One region of the Cobetia sp. 1AS1 genome, then DNA from elsewhere that is predicted to be linked to it. Evidence: predicted binding sites of a transcription regulator. Region 1 holds the regulator's gene; each other region holds the start of a gene.

Region 1 (5,775 bases):
CCGTTCGCTGCGCTCGCGCCTGACGCTGATCATCGTCACGCACAACATGCAGCAGGCCGCGCGGGTCTCAGACGATACCGCCTTCCTGCATGAGGGCCGCCTGGTGGAATTCGCCCCGACGGATCAGCTGTTCACCAACCCGCGGCGCCGCCAGACGGAAGACTACATCACGGGGCGTTTCGGTTAGCGCGCTCAGGCGCGAACGTGCAGTCAGGTAGCCTTTTCGCCCTGATATTGCTGACGATGGCGGCCAGATAGCGCCTTTGCGCCATGGGTGAAACATAACTGCAATCAAGTGTCGGCATGCTGAGGGGGAGCCCGCTGTGTCAGTCAGTAGTGGGCCATACTTGTCACGTCATTCATGTCACGCCCCCTGACTCGGTGGGCGACTTTCCGGGAGAGGGAAATGGATATCACCAGCGATTCGCACGGCAAGCATATCTCAGAGCAGTTCAATCACGAGCTGGATGCACTGAAGACACACCTGCTGGCCATGGGCGGACTGGTAGAGAAGCAGCTGCAGGATGCCGTCACGGCATTGCTGGAAGGCGACAGTGAAACCGCCACGCGGGTGCGCGACAACGACAAGGCTGTCAACGACATGCAGCTCAAGATCGATGACGAGTGCACCCGGGTGCTGGCCCGCCGTCAGCCGGCGGCCTCTGACCTGCGCCTGGTGCTGGCCGTCATCCGCGCCACCTCCGATCTCGAGCGTATCGGTGATGAATCGAGCAAGATCGCACGCAACGCCATCTCGCTGGTCGAGAACGGCCAGAGCCCGCGCGGCATGGTCGAGGTGCGTCACCTCAGCCAGCACGTGCGCAGCATGGTGCGTGACTCCCTGACGGCTTTCGCGCGCTTCGATACCGACCTTGCCCTCAAGGTGCTGCGTGAAGATGCCTCGGTGGATCTGGAATATCAGAGCGCGATGCGCTCGCTGATGACCTTCATGATGGAAGACGCGCGCCAGATTACGCCGGTGCTCAACGTGATGTGGATTCTGCGTGCGCTGGAGCGCATCGGTGACCACGCCGACAACCTGGCCGAGTACGTCATCTTCCTGGTCAAGGGCGTGGACGTGCGTCACACCGATACCCATGACCTGAAGCCGCAGGACCTGGACAAGAAGTGAGCTGACGCGCTTCCCTGCCCCTGTGTCGCCTCTTTCGCCCCGCACCTGCCCACCGGCAGGCCGCGGGGCGATTGCGTCGTGGGAGCGCGAGCGGTGTCAGGCGGCCGACAGCTGCGCCGCGCAGGCGGGAGTGCTAGGGTGTGGCTCCGGTCAGCCCGCTGGCTGGCCGGTTCTTTTGAGATGACGAGGACGTCGCATGATTGATGCCGTATCGGCGCTGGTCCGCGGGACCCGCATGGTCTATACCCCCGGGCTGCGCCGCTTCGTATTCGTACCGCTGGCGATCAACCTGGTGCTCTACAGCATCACGCTGTGGGTATTGTTCAACCAGTTCGGTGGCTGGATCGATTACTGGATGCTCAAGGTACCGGCGTGGCTGGACTGGCTCAGCTGGTTGATCTGGCCGGTGCTGGTGGTGAGTCTGTTGCTGGTGGTGTTCTTCACCTTCAGCCTGGTGACCAATCTGATCGCCGCGCCCTTCTACGGCATTCTGGCCGAGAAGGTCGAGCATCGTCTGGATGGCACCCTGATCGACGATGACCGTGGCCTGATGAAGATCGGCGTCGACTCGCTGGGGCGTGAAATGGCCAAGCTGGGCTACTTCATCCCGCGCATGATCGCGCTGTTCATCATCGGCTTCATCCCGGGCCTGAACCTGCTCTCGCCGCTGTTGTGGGGACTGTTCTCGGCCTGGAGCATGTCGATCCAGTATCTCGACTACCCGATGGACAACCATCAGGTCAGCTTCGGTGACATGAAGCAGCGCCTCAAGGCGCGCTGGTGGCCCTCACTGACCTTCGGCGCCGCGGTGTTCGTCATGACGCTGGTGCCGCTGGCCAATCTGCTGTTCATCCCGGGCGCCGTCGCCGGGGCGGTACTGATGTGGCAAAGCCACTACCGTCAGTTGCCGGCACCGCGTCGTTGAGACAGCCTGTCGCAGAGCTGGCTTGTCGCTGAGCTGGCTTGTCGCTGAGCTGGCTTGTCGCTGAGCTGGCTTGTCGCTGAGCTGGCTTGTCGCTGAGCTGACTCGTCGCTAGGTTGGCTTGTCGCTGAGCTGACTCGTCGCTAGGTTGGCACGTCGCTGAAATAGCCGCAGCGTCGTCTGATTGACCAAACGAAACGCCCCGCAGTCGCCTCCTGTCGAGGTGGCTGCGGGGCGTTCTGCGTTGGGCTGGCGTCCGGGTCAGATCATCACTGATTCAGCCCATCACTGGGCTAGCGCACTGCTGGCCTGGGGAGCGCTCGCCTGACAGGCGCGCTCGTCGGGGAAGTGACAGCGGAAGCGCGCACCCTCGCCGGGGTGGCTGTCGATCTCCAGATGGCCCTGATGGCGAATCAGCACATGCTTGACGATGGCAAGCCCGAGGCCGGTGCCTCCCGTGGCGGTGCTGCGGCCCTTGTCGATGCGGTAGAAGCGCTCGGTCAGGCGCGGCAGGTGCACCGGGTCGATGCCATCCCCATCATCTTCCACCTCGACCAGCAGGCCCTGGTCATCCGCCTTCCAGCGCAGGGTGATATGGCAGTCTTCGGGGGTGTAGCGCACCGCATTGAAGACCAGATTCGAGATCGCGCTGCGCAGTTCCTGCTCCTCACCGCGCAGTGACAGGCTGGCATCGGCCTCGATGGAGAAGGTGTGGCGCCCCTGGGACAGGCCTTCGGCGTCATCGCGGATATGGCCGAGCAGGGCACTCATGTCGATGCAGCGACCGTTGTCGGACAGTTCGTCGGTTTCCAGGCGTGACAGGGTCAGCAGGTCTTCGACCAGGTGCTGCATGCGGTCGGTCTGGCTCTGCATCTGGCCCAGTCCACGCTGCCAGCGCGGTGGCAGGTCATCGGCGTAATCGGAGTAGGTCTCGAGATAGCCGGCCAGTACCGTCAGCGGCGTGCGCAGCTCATGGGAGACATTGGCCACGAAGTCGCGGCGCATCTCTTCCAGGCGATAGAGGCGGGTGACGTCACGCAGCATGACCAGACGCTCGTTGTCACCGAACAGGGTGATGGAGATCTGCAGCGTCAGGTTGTCAGACAGCGGCGACTGGAGTGTCAGCGGCTCGCGGTAGGCCAGCCGATTGAAGTAGTCGATGAAGACGGGGTCACGCAGATAGTTGGTGATGTGCTGGCCGCGGTCGTGGCTGGCCTTGAGACCGACCAGCTGCTCGGCAGCGCTGTTCCACCATTCCATGTCACCGTGGTTGTCCAGCATCACCAGGCCGTCGCGCATGGCCTCGGAGGATTCCTGGATACGGTTGAGGATGCTGCGCAGTCGCTCCTGAGCCTGACGCTGGCCCTTCTGGTAGCGGTAGAGACGATCGAGCAGGTCTCCCCAGACGCCATCGCCGGGCGGCGGCTCTTCATGGGGATTGGTGATCAGCCAGGTGTAGAGGCTCTTCAAGTGCTTGAGATGGACGAACAGATACAGCGAAAGACCCAGCGCCAGGCCCCAGCCCAGATGGCCCAGCAGGCCACCGATCAGGCCGAAGCCACCGGCAAGGTAGCCGAGGCGCCATAGCTCGTTGGTCCAATAGCGCATGAATCCCTCAGGCCTGAGCGCTGAAGCGGTAACCGGTGCCGCGGACGGTCTGGATCAGATGCTGATGGCCTGTGCCCAGCGCCTTGCGCAGGCGACGGATGTGCACGTCCACGGTGCGCTCCTCGACATAGACGTTGCCGCCCCATACCTGGTCGAGCAGCTGGCTGCGCGTGTAGGCACGCTCCTGATGCGTCATGAAGAACTGCAGCAGGCGATATTCGGTCGGGCCGACATCCAGCGAGTTGCCGTGGGCGGTGACGCGGTGGCTGGCCGGGTCGAGCATCAGGCCTTCGACTTCCACCGCCTCCTCGACCCCCTTGGGAGTGGTGCGACGCAGCACGGCCTTGAGACGGGCGACCAGCTCGCGCGGCGAGAAGGGCTTGGTGATGTAGTCGTCGGCACCGGCTTCCAGGCCTTGAATCTTGTTGTCTTCCTCGCCCTTGGCGGTCAACAGGATGATCGGCAGCTCCGAGGTGGTCTCGTCACGCTTGAGACGCCGCGCGAGCTCCAGGCCACTGGTGCCCGGCATCATCCAGTCCAGCAACAGCAGATCGGGCTTTTCATCGACGACGATGGCGTGGGCGTCCTGGGCATTGTCTGCCTCCAGCACGCGGTAATCCGCCATTTCGAGGGCAACGGCGATCATCTCGCGAATCGAGGATTCATCGTCGACAATCAGTACGGTCTTGGAGCTCATCGCTAGATCCCATGCAGCAGTCGGCGCACGCGCCAGAATGACAAGTCGATGACGATTACAACCCGCTTATATGACAACGAGATGACAACTGCCAGCATGGCAGCTTGCACGCAAGCCTGCCAGCCGCCTTGGAGGCGCGGCAGGCAGGCATGAACCGTGGGCTGGGGAGCAATAGAGGGCAGGGGTTGCTTTAAATTAAATAATACTAATGTTTATGCAGGAGTCAGCTCATCGGCCAGGTCGCCAGGGCGATACCGGCGAAGATCAGCAGACCCGTCCAATGATTGTTGAGGAAGGCCTGGAAGCAGGGCGCACGCTCACGCTCCCGGATCAGACGTTGCTGCCAGACGAAGGTGACGGCGGCGGCAGCCAGCCCCAGCCAGTAGAAGATGCCCAGCGCCAGCTGCAGGCCGATGCCGATCAACACCGCCAGCATGCCCAGCTGCAACAGGCCGATCATCAGCTTGTCGGCACGCCCGAACAGCACGGCGGTGGACTTGATGCCCACCTTGAGGTCGTCGTTGCGATCGACCATCGCGTAGGCGGTGTCGTAGGCCACCGTCCACATCAGGTTGGCCGCGAACAGCCACCAGCCGTAGGTCGGTACCTCCTCCAGCGTCGCGGCGAAGGCCATTGGAATCGCCCAGCCGAAGGCGGCGCCCAGCACTACCTGAGGCAGATGATGGAAGCGCTTCATGAACGGATAGCTGGCCGCCAGCAGCACGGCGACGATCGACAGCAGCACCGTGGTCAGGTTGGTGAAGCACACCAGCACGAAGGCGGCCGCGACCAGCCCCCCGAACAGCGTCAGCGCCTCGCGTTCCGAAATGCGACCCGAGGTCAGCGGCCGATCACGCGTGCGCTCGACATGCTTGTCCCAATGGCGGTCGGCGTAGTCGTTGATGACGCAGCCGGCGGCGCGCATAAGATAGACCCCGGCGATGAAGATCAGCAGGGTCGTGCGCTCGGGAATGCCATCTGCCGCCAGCCACAGTGCCCATAGGGTCGGCCACATCAGCAGCCAGGTGCCGATGGGGCGGTCCAGCCGTGTCAGGGCGAGGTAGTCGGCCAGTCTGGAAGGACGCGAAGCGGCGGAAGTGGATGACGCGGTCATCATGGCTCCTGGGCGGGTGGTAGTGGGCAAGGGAAGAGAGAAACGAGGCCAGTCGGCCAGCAAGGCTCAGGCCAGCTGCAGCGCGTGCTGGAAGGCCGGTGTGAAGCCCTCCTGCACCAGCACCTTGAAGCGGCCATGCGAGAACATCGAGCGGCGCATCCACAGGCTGGTGGTGCGGGCCAGCGGCCTGGGGCTCGAAAGCACCAGCGGGGCGCGGCTGACATCGATGGCGCTGCGGGTCAGGTCGGGCTGGCGAAACAGCCAATGGCCCAGCGAGCGCTCGCCCAGCGTCGAGAGGCGAT
Region 2 (5,775 bases), on a different contig from region 1:
CGACGAAGAAGGCGCCCAGCAGACCGCCGGTCCAGCTCCACCAGGGGGCTGCCTTGAGGGCGCCGACGCCCGGCATGGGCAGGCGCATGGCCAGCACGATGACGACCAGCGCGATCGAGCCGACCACGAAGCTGACCATGGCAGCCATGAGCGAACTGTGGGTCTGCAGGGCCAGCGTGGAATTGACGCCAGCTTGAATCGGCATCATGGCACCGGCGGCGACAGCCATGAGGATCATGCTCAATTCAGCGGGATTCATGAGGGGTCCTTGGTCACGAGCAGGCCGGTCATGATGACCGGCCTGTCGGGGTTGTGTATCCGCTACGGGTCAGAGGCGATTCAGGGGCACGGGTTGGGCGCGGTGTTGTGGATCATCTCGATCTCGGCCAGCACTTCCTCGCTCAGCTCCACCTCGAGGCTTTTGATGTTGCTTTCCAGCTGGGTCATCGTCGTGGCACCGATGATGTTGCTGGTCAGGAACGGGCGAGTGTTGACGAAGGCGAGAGCCATCTGGGCCGGGTTCAGGCCGTGACGACGCGCGATATCCACGTAGCAGGCGATGACGTGCTGAGCCGGCTCGGCGTTGTAGCGCTGGAAACGCTCGAACAGCGTCAGGCGAGCGCCTTCCGGACGGGCGCCGTCCAGATACTTGCCGGACAGGGTGCCGAAGGCCAGCGGCGAGTAGGCCAGCAGGCCGACATCTTCGCGGTGCGCGAACTCGGCCAGACCCACTTCGAAGCTGCGGTTGACCAGGTTGTACGGGTTCTGGACGCTGGCCACGCGCGGCAGGTTCAGGCGCTCGGCCAGATTCAGGCACTGCATCACGCCCCACGGCGTCTCGTTGGACAGGCCGACGGCGCGAATCTTGCCGGCGGTGACCAGCTCGCCGAGTGCCGACAGGCTTTCTTCCAGCGGCGTCATGTCTTCGTCTTCGGTCGGCTGGTAGCCCAGCTTGCCGAAGAAGTTGGTCTTGCGGTCCGGCCAATGCAGCTGATAGAGGTCGATGTAATCGGTGCCCAGGCGACGCAGGTTGTCGTCACAGGCGGCGATGATCTGCTCTCGCGTCAGGCGTGAACCACCGCGCAGGTAATCCATGCCCGGGCCGGTGACCTTGGTGGCGATCTTGACTTGATCACGATTGCCGCGTGCCGCCAGCCAGCTGCCGATGTATTCCTCGGTACGGCCCTGGGTCTCGCCATTCGGGGGCACCGGATACATCTCGGCGGTATCGATGAAGTCGATGCCAGCGTCGAGCGCACGGTCCAGCTGCTGGTGGGCATCGGCTTCGCTGTTCTGCTCGCCGAAGGTCATGGTGCCAAGGCATAGCAGACTGACGTCGATGCCAGTACGGCCAAGAGCTCTACGTTGCATGCAGGATTCCCCTATCGGGTAGGTGTCAATGTAGCGGGCAGGACGAGTGCTTCCAGCACGCGCGTGGCGCGCGGTTCGCGCGCGTACTTTACCCCAAGGATGGCGCACATATTAGCAGCGTAACAAAAACCCACAAGGCGGGCTTGAGTCCCCCCGATTGCGCGAGTATGCTTGGCGCCCCGCTGTCAGGGGAGCAGTCTTTCTAGGCCGCCCGCAAGGGCAAACTGACAGTGTTGGCAAGGAGAATAGCGTCGCGGGCTCAGGATCGGGCCAGGACACGGCGTCACCCCTCTTATTCTGTATCAAGGTTACTCGTCATGCCGCAGGCCCCAACCCTGATGACTGGACTGAAATACCGCCTGGCGGAGCGTCTGTTCCACGCCTCCTGGCTGTCCGGCTCTCAGCAGAAGCATCGTCTGACCATGCGTCTGTTCAATCACTGCGCCAATGCCGGTCACACCGGTGCGTTGTCATTGTACGGGCACATGCTGTTCCAGCGCGGCAACTCCGCTCAGGAAAAGGCCAAGGGCGCGCGTTTCGTCATCAAGGCCGCGCAGGCCGGCGACGTGCATGCCCAGTATCAGGCGGCGCGTATCTATGAGTATGGCTGTGCCCAGTATCAGAGCGATCCGGCCAAGGCCGTGACCTGGTACGCACGTGCCGCCGAGTGCCGCCATGCTCTCGCGGCCCAGCGCCTGGCGCGTGCCTATCGTGAAGGCTCCCTCGGTCTGGCGGTCTGCCCGCACAAGGCCGAGCAGTGGGAAGCCCACGCCCGCACGGGTAGTGAGGCAGACCTGCACTGAGCTGATGTACTGCTCTCGCTGCCACTGACAACGCCCTCTTCGTGAGGGCGTTGTCGTCTCTGGCCTTCTCATGTGCGTCTCCTGAACGTGATGCCAGCGTGATGGAGCAGATCGACCTGATGCCTGCGTTGACAGCGTCGCGCTCAGGACTCGCCAAGCAGGGGGCAATTCCCGTAACCTGAGGACATTCAACCTCTTCTCGCCCGGGCCCTGTCTGCCTGAGATACCTTGGGAGATTCGTGTGACGCTGCCTATTCTGCTCGATATTGAAGCCTCCGGCTTTGGCCGTGGTAGCTATCCGATCGAGATCGGGCTGGCGCGTGCCGACGGCAGCAGTTGCGCCTTCCTGATACAGCCTCTTGATGAGTGGGTGCATTGGGACCCGAAGGCGGAGCTGTTGCACGGCATCTCACGGGCGCGGCTGGCACGCGAAGGGCGGCCAGTGCGTGAGGTGGCGCAGTGGGTCAATGATGAGCTGGGTGAGGCGGGAATCGCCTATAGCGACAGCTGGGGCTACGACAATACCTGGCTCTCGCTGCTGTTCTATCATGCCGGCATGCTGCCGCGCTTTCGTCTCGAGGCGCTCAGACGGCTGCTCGATGAGGAGCAGCTGAATTGCTGGGCGGAGCTCAAGGAAGCGGTGATCGCCGAGGGGGGCATCCAGCGCCATCGCGCCGGAGACGACGCCCGTCTGCTGCAACTCACCTGGCAGAAAGCCCAGTCGATCGGGCGCAGCGAATAAGCCTGCGCGAGGCGCCTCGGGGTCTACGCCTGGCGGCATGAGCGACACTGCTGTCAGGCCGGGTGTTGTCAGGTCAGATGTTGTCAGGTCAGATGTTGTCAGGCGGAGCAGCGAGCACGAGATAGCGTCAATAAAGCCAAAAAAGCGGCAGCCCACTGGGCTGCCGCTTTTTTCATGCTGATGTCATCAGCGTCATGACGAGGCTCAGGCGCCCGTCACCGCCAGCAACACCTTGCCGGTGCTGGCGTTGTCCTGCACATAGGCATGCGCGGCATCGGCTTCCTGGATCGGCCAGCTCTTGTCGATATGCGGGCGCAGCTCACCCCGTGCCAGGCGTGGCCACACATGCACGTAGAGCGCATCCAGCACCATGCCCTTGCCATCGGGGGAGCGCGAGCGCAGGGTCGAGCCGATCAGGCGCTGACGCTTCATCAGCATGCGACCCAGATCCAGCTCATCCATGCGCCCGCCCATCAGACCGATCAATACCATGCGGCCATCCTGTTTCAGCACCTGCTGATTGTCGGCCAGATAGCCGCCGCCCACCGGGTCGAGAATCATGTCGGCGCCGCCCCAGTCGTTCACGGCCTCGACGAAGCTGCCATCGTGGCGATTCCAGCCGGCATCCGCGCCGAGGCGCAGGCAGGTCTCCAGCTTTTCCTGGCTGCCGACGGTCACGAAGCACGGATGCCCGAACAGCCCGCACAGCTGGATGGCGGTGGTGCCGATGCCGCTGGCACCGGCGTGCAGCAGTACGCGCTCCTTGTGCTTGAGATTGCCCTCGATGAACAGGTTCAGCCAGGCGGTGGCGAACATCTCCGGCAGCGCGGCGGCGTCTCGCAGGCTATAGCCCTCCGGCACCGGTAACACCTGCAGGGCGTTGACGACCACTTCCTCGGCATAGCCGCCACCGGACAGCAGCGCGCAGACCGGATCACCGACCTTGAAGCGCTCGACGTGGCGGCCAACTTCACGGATGGTGCCGCTGACCTCAAGTCCCAGGATCTGACTGGCACCTTCAGGTGGCGGATATTGGCCGGCGCGTTGCATCAGGTCTGCGCGGTTGACGCCGGCCCAGGCCACCTCGATACGCACCTCATCCGAGGCGATCCCGTGCGGGGCCTCGGTTTCCTGCCAGACCAGTGATTCATTCTCGACGGCTATCGCAAACATTCGCTCTCTCCTTGGCGTGGCAGTCGCGCTGCCTGTTCGTACGCGGATGATCTCTGTGCCGGGGCGCATCGGCCGCGGATCACGTGGGCGACTGTCATCTCACTGTACGGGGACTGTGACGCATCTGTCATGAAGTGGCGCGAACCTGACGTGATATCAAGCCCCATGATCCAGACATCGCGTTCCGCACTCCGTGCGGCCAAGGAGAGAGCATGATCGATACTGCCCGCGTCATCGCTGCCAAGTATCCTGCCTTTGCCAAACGTCACCCGCTGATCCGGCGGCCAGCTCTGGCCATGCTGCGGCGCCTGGTGCATGAGGGCGAGATCAATGCCTTCCTCGGCGAGAACTCGGACCAGCGTGGCTTCGACTTCATTGACCGCGTGCTCGATCACTTCTCCTTTGGGTACTCGGTGTCCTCGCGGGAGCGCGAGAACATTCCGGCCTACGGGCGTGTCGTCATCGTCGCCAACCATCCACTGGGGTCACTGGATGGCCTCGCACTGCTCAAGCTGGTCGGCGAAGTGCGCCGCGACGTCAAGATCGTCGCCAACGACATCCTGATGAAGGTCGAGCCGCTGGCACCCTTGCTGCTGCCGTTGGACAACCTCAGTCGCCGTGGCTATCGCAAGAGCAGTGGTCAGATCTGCGATGCGCTGATGAATGAAGAGGCCGTGATCATCTTCCCGGCCGGCGAGGTCTCGCGTGCAGGCCCGACCGGGCCACGCGATGGCAAGTGGCTGTCGGGGTTCCTGCATTTCGCGCGCAAGACCAACGCGCCGGTGCTGCCTATCCACGTCAGCGGGCGCAACTCGACGCTCTTCTATGCGCTGTCGTCGATCAACCGCAGCTTCGGCACGCCCCTGCTGGCCCATGAGATGTTTCGCCAGCGCGAGCGGCAGCTCAAGCTGCGCATCGGCGAGCTGATTCCGTTGGAGCGCCTCGACAGTGATGCCCTCAATACCAACGCCAAGACGCGCCTGCTGCGCAAGCACCTGTATCGCATCGGGCGCGGCAAGCGTGGCCTGTTCGTGACCGAGAAGGCCATCGGCCATCCGGAGGAACGCCAGGCGCTGCGTGAGGAACTGACGCCCTGTGAACTGCTGGGCGAGACCCGCGACGGCAAGAAGATCTACCTGTTCGATGCCTTCCCCGGCTCCAGCGTGATGCGCGAGATCGGGCGACTGCGCGAGATCAGTTTCCGGCGGGTCGGCGAGGGCACCGGCGAGCGGCGTGATATCGATCGCTATGACGCCCACTACCGGCATCTGGTGCTGTGGGATGACGCCGATCTCGAGATCGCCGGTGCCTATCGCATCGGAGAGGTACGCAAGATCATGGCGGCACATGGCGAGAAGGGGCTCTACAGCCCGACCCTGTTCCGCTTCACGCCGGAGATGTTCGAGCGCATGCAGGACGGCCTGGAGCTGGGGCGCAGCTTCGTGCAGCCGCGCTACTGGGGGCGGCGCAGCCTCGATTACCTGTGGCAGGGGCTGGGCGCCTATCTGCGCTGTCATCCCGAGATTCGCTGGCTGTTCGGCCCGGTCACGCTCTCCAACAGCTATCCGGAGGCCGCCAGGGCACTGATCGTCAGCTACTACCGTCACTATTACGGGGATGATGAGGGGCTGGCGCGTGCGCGGGCACCGGTCGCCCAGAGCGTGCCGGGCAGCGCCGCCCATGAAG
Region 3 (5,775 bases), on a different contig from region 1:
GGCGTGACAGGTAAAACGGAATGGCGTGATCAGTAGTTCATCACGACCAGACGGGTCTGGGTGTAGTCGAGCATGCCGTGCTTGCCATCATCACCGCCCAGGCCAGAGCGCTTCCAGCCGGCGTGGTAGCCCTGGTAGGGGTCCGCCGGGGTGCGGTTGATGTAGAGCTCGCCGGCTTCGATGTTGTTGGCGACCTTCATGGCGGTGCGATAGTTCTCGGTGAAGACCACGGAGGCCAGACCGAACTGGTGGTCATTGGCCAGTGCCAGCGCTTCATCCACATCGCTGTAGGTCAGCACCGGCAGTACCGGGCCGAAGATCTCTTCCTGCACGATCTCCATGTCCTGGCGGCAACCGGTCAGCAAGGTCGGCGGGTAGAAGTGACCCTTGCCCTCGGGGATATAACCGCCGATTTCCAGAGTGGCGCCGTCATCGATGGCGCGTTCCACCATCTGATGGATGTTGAGACGGGAATTCTCGTTGATCAGCGGCCCCATCAGGCTGGCATCTTCCAGACGGTTGCCGAACTTGACGCCTTCCATCTGCTGCTTCAGCTGGGCGACGAAATCGTCATAGACGGATTCGTGCACATAGACACGCTCGATGGCGGTACACAGCTGGCCACAGTTGGTGAGGGTAGAGGCCGCGATCTGTGCCGCTGCCTTGGCCAGGTCGGCATCCGGCTCGACGATGGCCGGTGACTTGCCGCCCAGTTCCAGTGAGGACTTGGCGATGTTGACCTGGGAATATTCCAGCACCTTGCGACCGGCGCCGACGCTGCCGGTCAGGGTGATCATGCCCACCTTGGGGTGCGTGCAGACGGCTTCCGCGGTGCCGTGGTCCATCGCCAGGATATTGACGATGCCTGCCGGAATGCCGGCATCCTGAATCGCCTTGGCGATCTCGAAGGCGGAGGTAGGGGTGTTGTTGCTCGGACGCACGACCACGGCATTGCCGGTAATCAGCGCCGGGGCGATCTTGCGCAGCAGGGTGAACACCGGGTAGTTGAACGGAATCAGGCAGGCCACGACGCCGATGGGCTCACGCTGCAGCAGCAGGCTTTCATTGGGAGTGTCGCTGGGGACGATCTCGCCCTCGATACGACGTGCCCACTCGGCGTGGTAGCGCGTGATGTCGGCGGCGTAGACGGCTTCATTGGTGGCGTCTTCCAGGCTCTTGCCGGATTCATCTGCCAATGCCTGGCCGATGGCATCCTTGCGCGCCATCAGAGCCTCGGCAAGCTTGTGCATGTAGCCGGCACGCTCGGTGCTGGTCTTGGCACGCCAGTCCTTCTGAGCCTTGGCCGCAATGCTCACCGCTTCAAGCGCTTCGTCAGTGGTTGCTGCCTGCACCTGACCTACCAGTGCTTCGGTGGCCGGGTTGTAGACCGAAATCATCTCGCCCTGGGATGAGGCGACGAATTCGTTGTTGATGAAGTTCTTGTCAGTGCGCATGCATCACTCCTCCTGAATTTGGCCTACAGGCTATGAAGTGACGCCAAAGGTGTCAAACTGTTTTTCACATGTAGAAATAGATTTCCGTATATAGAATTTTGTTTGGGAATTATAGTTGGGCGAGTACTGCTGGTGGGAATGGCGTGAAGGTGATTTCGTACGCCATTGCCTACCCATGGCCATCAGTCTGGAAACAGGGAAATCAGCGTCCTGTCAGTGCGTTCAGCAACAACTGGTCATCCTTGTTGCCGGGTACTCCAGCGTTTCCGCGTTCAAGGTTTCATTGAAAGTCTTTCTCCGCGCCGCGGGTTTTTCAGCCAGGCAGCGAAAGATAGTGTCAGTCACTTCCCGAGACAGAGCTGCTGCCACGTGACGCAGCAGGTCTTGCCGTTGGGCCGATGACAACCATTGACTATAAGGGGCATCTCCATGCTCACCTTGATCGTGAAATTTGACGTCAAGCCCGAACAACTCGCTACCTTCAAGCAGGCCTTGGCTGACAACAAGCTGGGCTCAGCGGCTGAACCGGGGATGCTGGAAATGCGTTTCTTCGCGGCCAAGGATTCTCCCACCGCCATCCACGCCTGTGAGCTCAACCAGGCGGCTGTCATGAAATCCTGCAGCGTCAGCGGCACATAAGCTGGCAGGCCAGTGCGAGTCACGCGAATGTGATAGTTTCTGGAGCATCCAGCCGTTTGTCGGCGCAGAGTCCCGGGCATTTTCTTCGCCGGCGGGGCAAGCGGCGCCATGTTATTACCCGGTAGTGGCAACCCTCTTCATCTTTGGTCAGGACTCCTCGTCATGAGTGATGCGTATTACCTCCACCTTACCGATCGCCTGCGCGAACAGCTGAAGGATCCTGATGCCTTTGAAGAGGGGCGTTTGCCTTCTGAACGAGTGCTGGCCGAGCGCTTCGATACCACGCGCGTGACGTTGCGTCAGGCGTTGGGGCAGCTGGAGGGAGAAGGGCGCATTCATCGCAGCAATCGCCGTGGGTGGTTCGTGTCGCCGCCACGGCTGGATTACGACCCCACGCGTGACTCCGGCTTCAATGACTATGTGACGGCGCAGGGACGGCGGCCACGGACGGAAGTGCTGCTGACCGATGTTCAGGCCTACCCACCGGCTGCGCAAGCGCTGGGCCTGGCGGCCCAGACACCGCTCTATCATATTCGCCGCCGGCGTTTCGTGGATGAGCGCGCAGTGCTCAGCGAGTCGATGTGGGTGGTGCCGGAGCGCGCCCCGGGGCTGCTCGAGGAGGGCCAGTTCGGGGTGTCACTGTGGGCGGAGCTGCGCGGGCGCTACGGCCTGACGCTGGCCCACCGTGAGCTGCGCTTCTACTCCGAGTCGCTGGGGGAGCAGGCCGCCCGGGAGCTGGGGGTCGCCATGGGCAGCCCCGGTCTGACCGTGCGTCGCGCTACCTTCGATGAGCAGCATCGTCCCATCGGCTATGACGAAGAGCGCTGGCTGCACAATGCGCTGTGCATCACCGTCACGCTCAAGAACAAGCCCTGAGCCCGCGCTGCAGGGACACTATATGAGATAACACTGTTTCACCGGGCCTTCAACTGACTGTCACGGGGGTGTCATTCGGCCCGCTCATACTCTTGGTATATACCAGATGGTGAGAGCCATTCATTCCAAGCGTTGGAGAGTCCCGATGTCCTTCTTGACCCGTTCCTTCCTCACCCGTTCCTTGCTGGCCAGTGCCGTTGGTCTGGTCGTTTCCCTCAATGCCCAGGCGGCCACCGAGCTCACCGTCTATACCGCGGTGGAGTCCGATGATCTGCAGAAATATGCCGAGCGCTTCCAGCAGGCGCACCCGGATATCGACATCAAATGGGTGCGCGACTCCACGGGCGTGATCACCGCACGATTGCTTGCCGAGAAGGACAACCCGCAGGCGGATGTGGTGTGGGGCCTGGCCGCGACCAGCCTGCTGGTGCTCGAGAAGGAAGGCATGCTGTCGCGTTATGCCCCCAAGGGAGTCGAGGCGCTGGATAGCAAGTTCGTCGACCCCGCCTACCGTGATGGCCAGGACCCGTCCTGGGTCGGGATGGACGCCTGGGTCGCCTCGCTCTGCTACAACACCGTCGAAGGTGAGCGACTGGGAGTGCCCAAGCCGACGTCCTGGGAAGACCTCACGCGTCCCGAGTTCAAGGGCCACGTGATCATGCCCAATCCGAGTTCTTCCGGTACCGGCTATCTGGATGTCGCCAGCTGGTTGCAGCTGTGGGGTGACGAGGGCGGCTGGGAGTACATGGACCGCCTGCACGACAACATTGCCCGCTATACCCACTCAGGCTCCGCGCCCTGCAATCTGGCCGGTTCCGGCGAGGCCGTGGTCGGTGTGTCCTTCGCCTTCCGAGGCGCACGCCTCAAGGCACAGGGCGCACCGGTGGATCTGGTCTTCCCCGAGGAAGGGCTGGGCTGGGACATGGAAGCCGCGGCGATCATGAAGGGCACCGACAAGCGTGAGGCGGCGCAGACACTGATGGATTGGGCAGTCTCCAAGCCGGCCAATGAACTCTACAACGAAGGCTATGCGGTCGTGGCCTATCCGGGGGTGGCCAAGCCGATCGAGCATTATCCGGCCAATATCACCGAGATGATGATCGAGGCTGACTTTGCCAAGGCGGCCAATCAGCGGGATGCAGTGCTCGCCGAATGGCAGCGCCGTTACGACGGCAAGTCCGACAGTCAGTAAGTCACGCCTAGCCACCTTCGTCATTGCCCCGGCGCCTTGCGCCGGGGTCGGGAGTTTCTCGCATGTCTCTTGTGACCGCCCCCCCGCGTCATCACGCCTCGCGTCAAGCGCCGCCAGCGACTGCCGGCGCCTCGCCGCGCGCGGTATCCGCCCCTGCAGCCCGGGCGCCTGCGCGTGACGCAGTGCCTCAGGCACTCACCACGCGTTCTGCGTCGTCAGACAGCATCCACCTCAAGATCAGCGGCCTCACCAAGCGCTATGGCCAGTTCACGGCCCTGAGCGAGATCGACCTCGCGATCCGCGAAGGCGAGTTCGTGTGCTTCCTCGGCCCCTCCGGCTGTGGCAAGACCACCTTGCTGCGCGCCATCGCCGGGCTTGCGCCGCAGAGCGAAGGCACCATCCACCAGCGCGGCCAGGACATCTCGCGTCTGCCGCCCCAGGCGCGCGACTTCGGCATCGTCTTCCAGTCCTATGCGCTGTTCCCCAATCTCACCGTGTTCGACAACGTGGCCTATGGGCTGCGCAATCGGCGCGATGCGCGTGATGCGATGCGTCGTCGCGTGACGGAGCTGCTCACCCTGGTGGACCTGGCCGGCAGTGAAGGCAAGTATCCGGCGGCCCTGTCCGGGGGCCAGCAGCAACGCGTGGCACTGGCACGAGCGCTGGCGACCGAGCCGGGGCTGCTGTTGCTCGATGAGCCGCTGTCGGCGCTGGATGCGCGCGTACGTCTGCATCTGCGCAGTCAGATCAAGGCGCTGCAGGCACGGCTGGGCGTCACCACCATCATGGTGACCCACGACCAGGAAGAGGCCCTGGCCATGGCGGACCGCATCGTGGTGATGAACCATGGCGTGATCGAGCAGATCGGCACCCCCGCCGAGATCTACCGTCAGCCGGCGAGCGCCTTCGTGGCCGAATTCATCGGCAGCATGAACTTCCTGCAATGCTGTCCCGAGAACGCCAATACCCTGCGTCTGGGCCAGCAGCGTCTGGAATGTGCGGCGCATGATCTTGAGGGTCTGGATCAGGCGCGTCTGGCCATTCGCCCGGAAGCCGTCTCATTGTGCGCAGTGGGTGAGGGGCTGTCGGCGCAGGTGGATCACGTCGAGTTTCTCGGCGCCTTCCTGCGTATCACTCTGACGCTTGAGGGCTGTGGGCAGACACTGTCGGCGGATGTGGCGCTCAAGGACAGCGAGTCACTGGGCGTGCGGGTCGGTGCCCGGGTGGGTGTGCGTCTGCCCTCCGAGGCGATCCGCCTGTATCCGTTGGTGGAGGCGCAGGCATGATGGCGCGCGCATTGCCCTTGTCGGGTCGGCTGTCAGGCGAGGCCGGCTTGCGTCTGTTGATGTTGCTGCTGGCCCTGGCGCTGCTGGTCATCGGGCTGCTGTTGCCGCTCGCCACCATGCTGATCAAGAGCGTGCAGGACCGCAGCGGCGACTTCGTCGGCCTGGCCAACTTCGCGCGCTATGTGCAAACGCCGGCGCTGGTCGGCTCGATCATCAATTCCGTCAGCATCGCGTTGATCAGTACCCTGACGGTGGTGAGTCTGGCGTTTCTGTGCGCGTACGGCATCACCCGCACCTGCATGCCGGGCAAGCGCGTCTTCCGCATGCT
Region 4 (5,775 bases), on a different contig from region 1:
GCCGGAGACGGCGGAGAGCTCCACGCCATGCAGCGGCGTATTGGGCAGCCCCTGGGACAGACTCGCCTCAAGACGCAGACGCAGCGTGGCGACCTGCTGCTCCAGATGGCCGAGAATCTCGCGCGTCACTACCCAGCGGCCCTGATGGCGGTCCGCCTCGATACCGGCAGCCTGCAACGCCTCAGCCACCTGCGGGCGCACCCCGAACACCACCACCAGCTTCACGCCGAGGGTATGCAGCAACGCCAGATCCTGTATCAACTGCGCTCGTCGTGACGAGGACAGGGCATCGCCCTCGATCAGAATGACGAAGGTGCGGCCACGATGGGCATTGATATAGGGAGAGGAGTTGCGAAACCAGTCCGCGAAGGGGAAACGCGTGTTCAAGAGCCAGCTCCGGGCAGGAGAGAGGGAAAATGGCATGTCAGGCATGCCCATGAATCATCATATCAGCGCCGCAGCCTGCACGGCGAGCGGTGCCCCCTAACAACCATGTATCAGACACGAGAAAGGCGACCCGAAGGTCGCCTTTCTCGTTTTTCCAATTCAGCTCTGGATCATGCGTCGGCTTAGCCGAACATGCCCTTGAACATGAAGAAGAACAGAATCGACAGGATCGCGCCGGCCGGCAGAGTGATCAGCCAGGACATCACGATGGTGCCGATGACACGCAGGTTGAGCGCTGCCATGCCGCGTGCCAGACCTACCCCCAGCACCGCACCGACGAGGGTGTGGGTGGTGGAGATCGGCAGGCCGGTGCCGGAGGCCAGCACGACGGTCGAGGCGGCGGCCAGCGTGGCCGCGAAGCCGCGTGACGGCGTCAGCTCGGTGATGCCGGTACCGACGGTGGCGATGACGCGACGACCATAGGTGACCAGGCCGACGACGATACCGCCGCCACCCAGCACGAGGACCCACCACGGCATGCTCGCCTTGGCGCCGATCTGACCGGCAGAGTCGACGACGCTGATGATGGCCGCCAGCGGACCGACCGCATTGGCCACGTCGTTGGAGCCGTGGGCGAAGGCCATCGCACAGGCGGTGAACATCATCAGCAGGCCGAAGACCTTCTCGACGCCGCTGAAGTCGAAGTCGTCACCGGTGGCGCGATTCTTCTCCTTGAGGCGTGAACGCGCGACCTTGCGCTCCATCAGCACGCCGATACCCATCACGATGGCACCGATGACGACGGCCAGCAGCAGGCTGGATTCGAAGCTCAGGTGCAGGCCGACATGCTTGAGGCCCTTGACCATGGTCACCATCGAGATGATGAAGCCGACCAGGAACATGTACATCGGCACGTAGCGCTTGGCGGCCGCGAACGGGTCTTCGTTGTCGAAGATCAGCGTCTGCACGGACTTGAACAGCACGAAGGCGATGGAGCCCGCCAGCAGCGGCGAGACCAGCCAGGAGGCTGCGATCTGACCGACCTTGGACCATTCGACGGCATCCACGCCCAGACCCGCAGCGGAGAAGCCGACGATGGCGCCGACGATGGAGTGGGTGGTCGAGACCGGCCAGCCCTTCATGGAAGCGATCAACAGCCAGATACCGGCGGCCAGCAGCGAGGCCAGCATGCCGTAGACCAGGAACTGCGGATTCTCGATCAGCAGTGACGGGTCGATGATGCCCTTGCGGATGGTGTCAGTCACCTCACCACCGGCAAGCCAGGCACCGAGGAATTCGAAGATCACGGCGATGATGATCGCCTGCTTGATGGTGATCGCCTTGGAACCTACCGAGGTTCCCATGGCATTGGCGACGTCATTCGCACCCACACCCCATGCCATGAAGAAACCGAACAGACAGGCAAGAATGACGAGCACATCGCCGTATTGAGCAATGATGGACATAGAAGACTCTTGGACAGATGGCAGGACGTCCTGATGGCGCTCAGCGCGCCATCAGGATCTGCAGTCGGGTACCGACCTTTTCCGCTTGGTCAGCCACATCGCCGACCCAATCGATGATCTTGTAGAGGAAGATCACATCGACGGGCGGGAGACTGGCTTCCAGCGAGAACAGGGTCTGGCGGATGGCGATCTGCTGTTCGTCGGACTGCTTCTCGAGCTCATGCAGCTCGTTGATCAGCTTGTCGACCAGCTCGCTCATGTTGCGCCCGAAACCGGACTCGACGAGGTCTTCCAGTTCACCCAACGCACGACGCGCCTGGCAGACCGATTCGACCGCAGTCTTGAGATACTCACGCATGGCGGGCACCAGTGCGGTGGGTATCTGCATATGACGACCCAGCATGATCCCGGCGATGTCCTTGGTGACATTCGCGATGGAATCCTGGACATGGATCAGCTCGAGAAGGTCGGAGCGCGAGACCGGCAGGAACAGCGAGTTGGGCAGGTTGAGACGCAGCTGCGTCTTCAACTCGTCCGCTTCACGCTCCAGACCACTGATGGTCTTGCGAATGCTGGCTGCCTGCTCCCAATCACCCTGCTCGCAGGCGTCGAAGAAGGTCAGCAAGTGCTGGGCGCACTCGTCGGTCTTGATGATGTGGGTGTGCAGCGCCTTGAAAGGCGAGCGCCCGAACATCGAAGAGAAAGGGTTGGTCGTTACCATAGTGGCCGTCGGCGTTAAGGATTGACGCGCGGAGTGTAGCAAAGCCTTTGTGACGATCACATAACTTTCATCGTAACGTCATGATACCGCCATGCTGTTGTCATTTACGCAACAACAGCGGCAGTTCGGGGGAACACGAAGGATTCCAGAAGAGAGATTGTCATGTAGCGGCAGGACCCGTGGTCGCTGGCTTTATCCACTGTTCGTAATATAACCAAGGACGTGACGACAGGCAATTGCTGTCACTTCAATGTCATCATGCTGTCATATAAGTGTGATTCTGCCGACAGGCCGATATCCCGCATGCCCTTCCGCCCTCCCCGTGCTTGCCTTGCCGCGGGCCAGGCGCGAGCATGAGGCACATGGGCCTTCACCTCCATGCACCACGCTTGCCGGAGGCTCTGCGGTCCTGGCGCCGCTGTCATCCTCATCCGTCAGCATCTGTCTTCTTTCATCCGTACAGGGAGTGCCCATCATGGCGCAGGAAATCGAACTCAAACTGGCACTGTCTCAACCCGTCATTGATCGCGATGCCATTCTGGAGACACTGAAGAGCATTGCAGAACTGGCAACGGTCGCCCCCAGGCGGCGCTGGCTGGCCAACACCTACTTCGACACCCCCGAGCATGCGCTGGAGCGCGCGCGCATGGCGCTGCGTCTGCGCCAGAGCGGTGAGGATGCCGACAGCACGGGCGCCCTGCGCCAGACGCTCAAGACCAGCGGCGAGAGCCATGGCGGACTGCATTCACGCGGCGAATGGGAGTGGGAGCTGCCCGAGGGCCAGACCGGCCTCGACCTCGACGGCCTGCGTGACCTGCCGCCCCTGCAGGCGCTGGAAGACGGCGCCCGCGAGCAGCTGCTGAGTGCACTCGCGCCCAGCTTCAGTACCGATTTCGAGCGTCATGCCTGGCAGATCGACGTCAAGGCGACACACAGCGACGCGAATGTGGGCGACGAGCAGGTCACCGTCGGCGTCGAGATGGCGCTGGACCTGGGCGCGGTGAAGGCCAGTGGTCGCGAAGTGGCCATCCAGGAAATCGAGCTCGAGCTGACCGGCGGCGAAGAACTCGCCCCCGAGGTGAGAGAAGGCGTGCTCTGGCAGCTGGCGGATTCACTGGCCAGTCGCCTGGCACTGCGCCCGGCGGATGCCAGCAAGGCCAAGCGCGGTGCGGCGCTGCGGGATGGCGAATGGCATGAGAAGACGCTGGATACCGCTGACCCCCGCGCGCTGCTGTCCGCCGCCATCGATGCGCTCGATGCCCACGCCGACCGTCAGGCGAAAGACGACCTCAAGTGGCACGCGCATGCGCTGGCCGCCCTGTCGGCCCTCGCATCGCGGCTGGCCGCCAGCCAGCATCCCGGCCATATCCATGCGGTGGCGCTGGTCGAGGCGCTGGAAAGCAGCGACGGCGACGCCTCACAGGACTGGGCGACTCGTGAGTTCGGCCAGCACAGCCTGTCACTGCTCGCGACGCTGCGCGGCTGAACTTCAGCACGACACTGACTGCCCAGCCACCAGGCGCTAGACCACTGGCTGATGGACAACGGCCGGGCAGTCACTGAAGGTCACACACTGAGACATCCCCGATACGCCCTGACATTCATCCGGCGTCGTCACGCCCGTCAAGGAAGCCTGCATGCCTGAACGCCAGGGCCCTGCCAATGAATATGGCAGCACGCCGCAAAGCCCCCCAGCGACACCCTCGCACCCCAGCGACTACGAGCCCGCGACGGGCCGCCTGCGCGCGCGGCTGTTCCATTGGATCTTCGAATCCGATACCAAGGCGGCCAAGGCCTTCGATATCGGCCTGATCCTGATGATCTTCGCCAGTGTCGCCGTGGTGATGCTCGACAGCGTGCCCTCGCTGAATGCGCAATACGGCGAGCTGTTCCGCATCATGGAGTGGGGCTTCACGATCATCTTCACGCTGGAATATGCCGTCCGCCTCTACTGCCTGAAGCATCCCGGCACCTGGGCCAAGGGCTTCTACGGCGTGCTCGATCTGCTGTCGATCGCCCCCACCTGGCTGTCGCTGCTGATTCCGGGCGCCCAGGCCCTGCTGGTGGTGCGCGTACTGCGTGTGCTGCGCCTGTTCCGCGTGTTGCGCCTGATGGCCTTCGTCGGCGAGGGCCGCATGCTGGTCGAGGCCATGACGCGCAGTCGGCGCAAGATCCTGCTGTTCTTCATCACCGTGCTCAGCATCGTCACGGTGTTCGGCGCTCTGATCTATCTGATCGAGCCGCCCGAGGCCGGCTTCACCTCCATTCCCAAGGCGCTCTACTGGGGCGTGGTGACGCTGACGACGGTGGGTTATGGCGACATCGCGCCCATCACGCCGCTGGGGCAGTTCATCTCGGCGCTGATGATGATTCTCGGCTACTCGATTCTCGCCGTGCCCACCGGGGTGTTCTCGGCCGAGGTCCTCAACGGCCTGCGCATGCAGCAGACCAGCGACGAAGCCTGCCCGGGCTGTGGTCGTGAAGGCCATGATCGCAACGCCAAGTACTGCAAGTTCTGCGGCACCTGGCTGGACGAGGACACCCGCGACCCGCGCGAGCCAGAACCGGAGACAGCGCCAGAACCTGATCCAGAGCCGGAGTCCGAATCTGCGCCTGACGCTGAGACGCCATCGGGGGATCAGCCAGAACCTCCCGATAACGGGCCTCCCGATAGCGGGCCTCCCGAGAGCGGGCCTCCCGACCGCGACCGCAGCTGACGAAGCCGAGAATCACTCAGCACACGACCACTCCTCGGAAATGACAACGCCTCAGAAATGACAACGCCCCCGCGACCGCAAGGTCCGGGGGCGTCTTCGTATGGCAAGGCGATGTCAGCGCCGTGAAGCGCTACGCTGTCGCGATCACTCCGTGAAGCTCGAGATATCGCCGCGCCCTTCGCGCACGATCACCGGCGGCAGCTCGCGCAGGTCCACCACACTGGTGGTCTCGAAGCTGCAGGCGCCGCCGTCGATGACCAGATCCAGCGCGTGTCCGAAGCGTTCGCGAATCTCTTCGGCGTCCGTCATCGGCAGCTCCTCACCCGGCGGAATCAGCGTCACGCTCATCAGCGGTTCGCGATGGGTTTCCAGCAGGGCGTGGGTGATGGCGTGGTCCGGCACGCGCACGCCGATGGAGCGACGCTTGGGGTGCAGCAGCAGGCGCGGCACTTCGGAAGTCGCCTGCAGAATGAAGGTATAGGCG

Evidence for each region. Region 1 encodes PhoB, which activates phosphate uptake and scavenging genes when phosphate is short. Its sites were predicted from a motif close to TGTCATANNNNTGTCANA; they were not measured.
Region 2: the regulator PhoB is predicted to act here: its motif matches at 4,204-4,221, upstream of QD280_RS17050 (NAD(P)H-quinone oxidoreductase).
Region 3: the regulator PhoB is predicted to act here: its motif matches at 3,028-3,045, upstream of QD280_RS02610 (putative 2-aminoethylphosphonate ABC transporter substrate-binding protein).
Region 4: the regulator PhoB is predicted to act here: its motif matches at 2,826-2,843, upstream of QD280_RS11030 (CYTH domain-containing protein).

The regions. Positions count from the first base shown of each region.
Region 1 covers NZ_JARWKU010000003.1:248,571-254,345, forward strand. Annotated here, with positions in the region: gene pstB (phosphate ABC transporter ATP-binding protein PstB) at 1-187, shown strand, start outside; gene phoU (phosphate signaling complex protein PhoU) at 407-1,132, shown strand; gene cysZ (sulfate transporter CysZ) at 1,329-2,057, shown strand; gene phoR (phosphate regulon sensor histidine kinase PhoR) at 2,340-3,662, opposite strand; gene phoB (phosphate regulon transcriptional regulator PhoB) at 3,670-4,359, opposite strand; gene ubiA (4-hydroxybenzoate octaprenyltransferase) at 4,583-5,473, opposite strand; gene QD280_RS08310 (chorismate lyase) at 5,540-5,775, opposite strand, start outside.
Region 2 covers NZ_JARWKU010000014.1:3,503-9,277, forward strand. Annotated here, with positions in the region: gene QD280_RS17030 (DMT family transporter) at 1-259, opposite strand, end outside; gene QD280_RS17035 (NADP(H)-dependent aldo-keto reductase) at 340-1,371, opposite strand; gene QD280_RS17040 (sel1 repeat family protein) at 1,689-2,174, shown strand; gene QD280_RS17045 (hypothetical protein) at 2,410-2,916, shown strand; gene QD280_RS17050 (NAD(P)H-quinone oxidoreductase) at 3,121-4,089, opposite strand; gene QD280_RS17055 (lysophospholipid acyltransferase family protein) at 4,302-5,775, shown strand, end outside.
Region 3 covers NZ_JARWKU010000001.1:611,029-616,803, forward strand. Annotated here, with positions in the region: gene aldA (aldehyde dehydrogenase) at 30-1,454, opposite strand; gene QD280_RS02600 (antibiotic biosynthesis monooxygenase) at 1,884-2,093, shown strand; gene QD280_RS02605 (UTRA domain-containing protein) at 2,256-2,969, shown strand; gene QD280_RS02610 (putative 2-aminoethylphosphonate ABC transporter substrate-binding protein) at 3,115-4,161, shown strand; gene QD280_RS02615 (putative 2-aminoethylphosphonate ABC transporter ATP-binding protein) at 4,224-5,447, shown strand; gene QD280_RS02620 (putative 2-aminoethylphosphonate ABC transporter permease subunit) at 5,444-5,775, shown strand, end outside.
Region 4 covers NZ_JARWKU010000005.1:219,264-225,038, reverse strand. Annotated here, with positions in the region: gene argA (amino-acid N-acetyltransferase) at 1-387, opposite strand, end outside; gene QD280_RS11040 (inorganic phosphate transporter) at 570-1,853, opposite strand; gene QD280_RS11035 (TIGR00153 family protein) at 1,894-2,574, opposite strand; gene QD280_RS11030 (CYTH domain-containing protein) at 3,050-4,060, shown strand; gene QD280_RS11025 (ion transporter) at 4,212-5,291, shown strand; gene QD280_RS11020 (L-threonylcarbamoyladenylate synthase) at 5,436-5,775, opposite strand, start outside.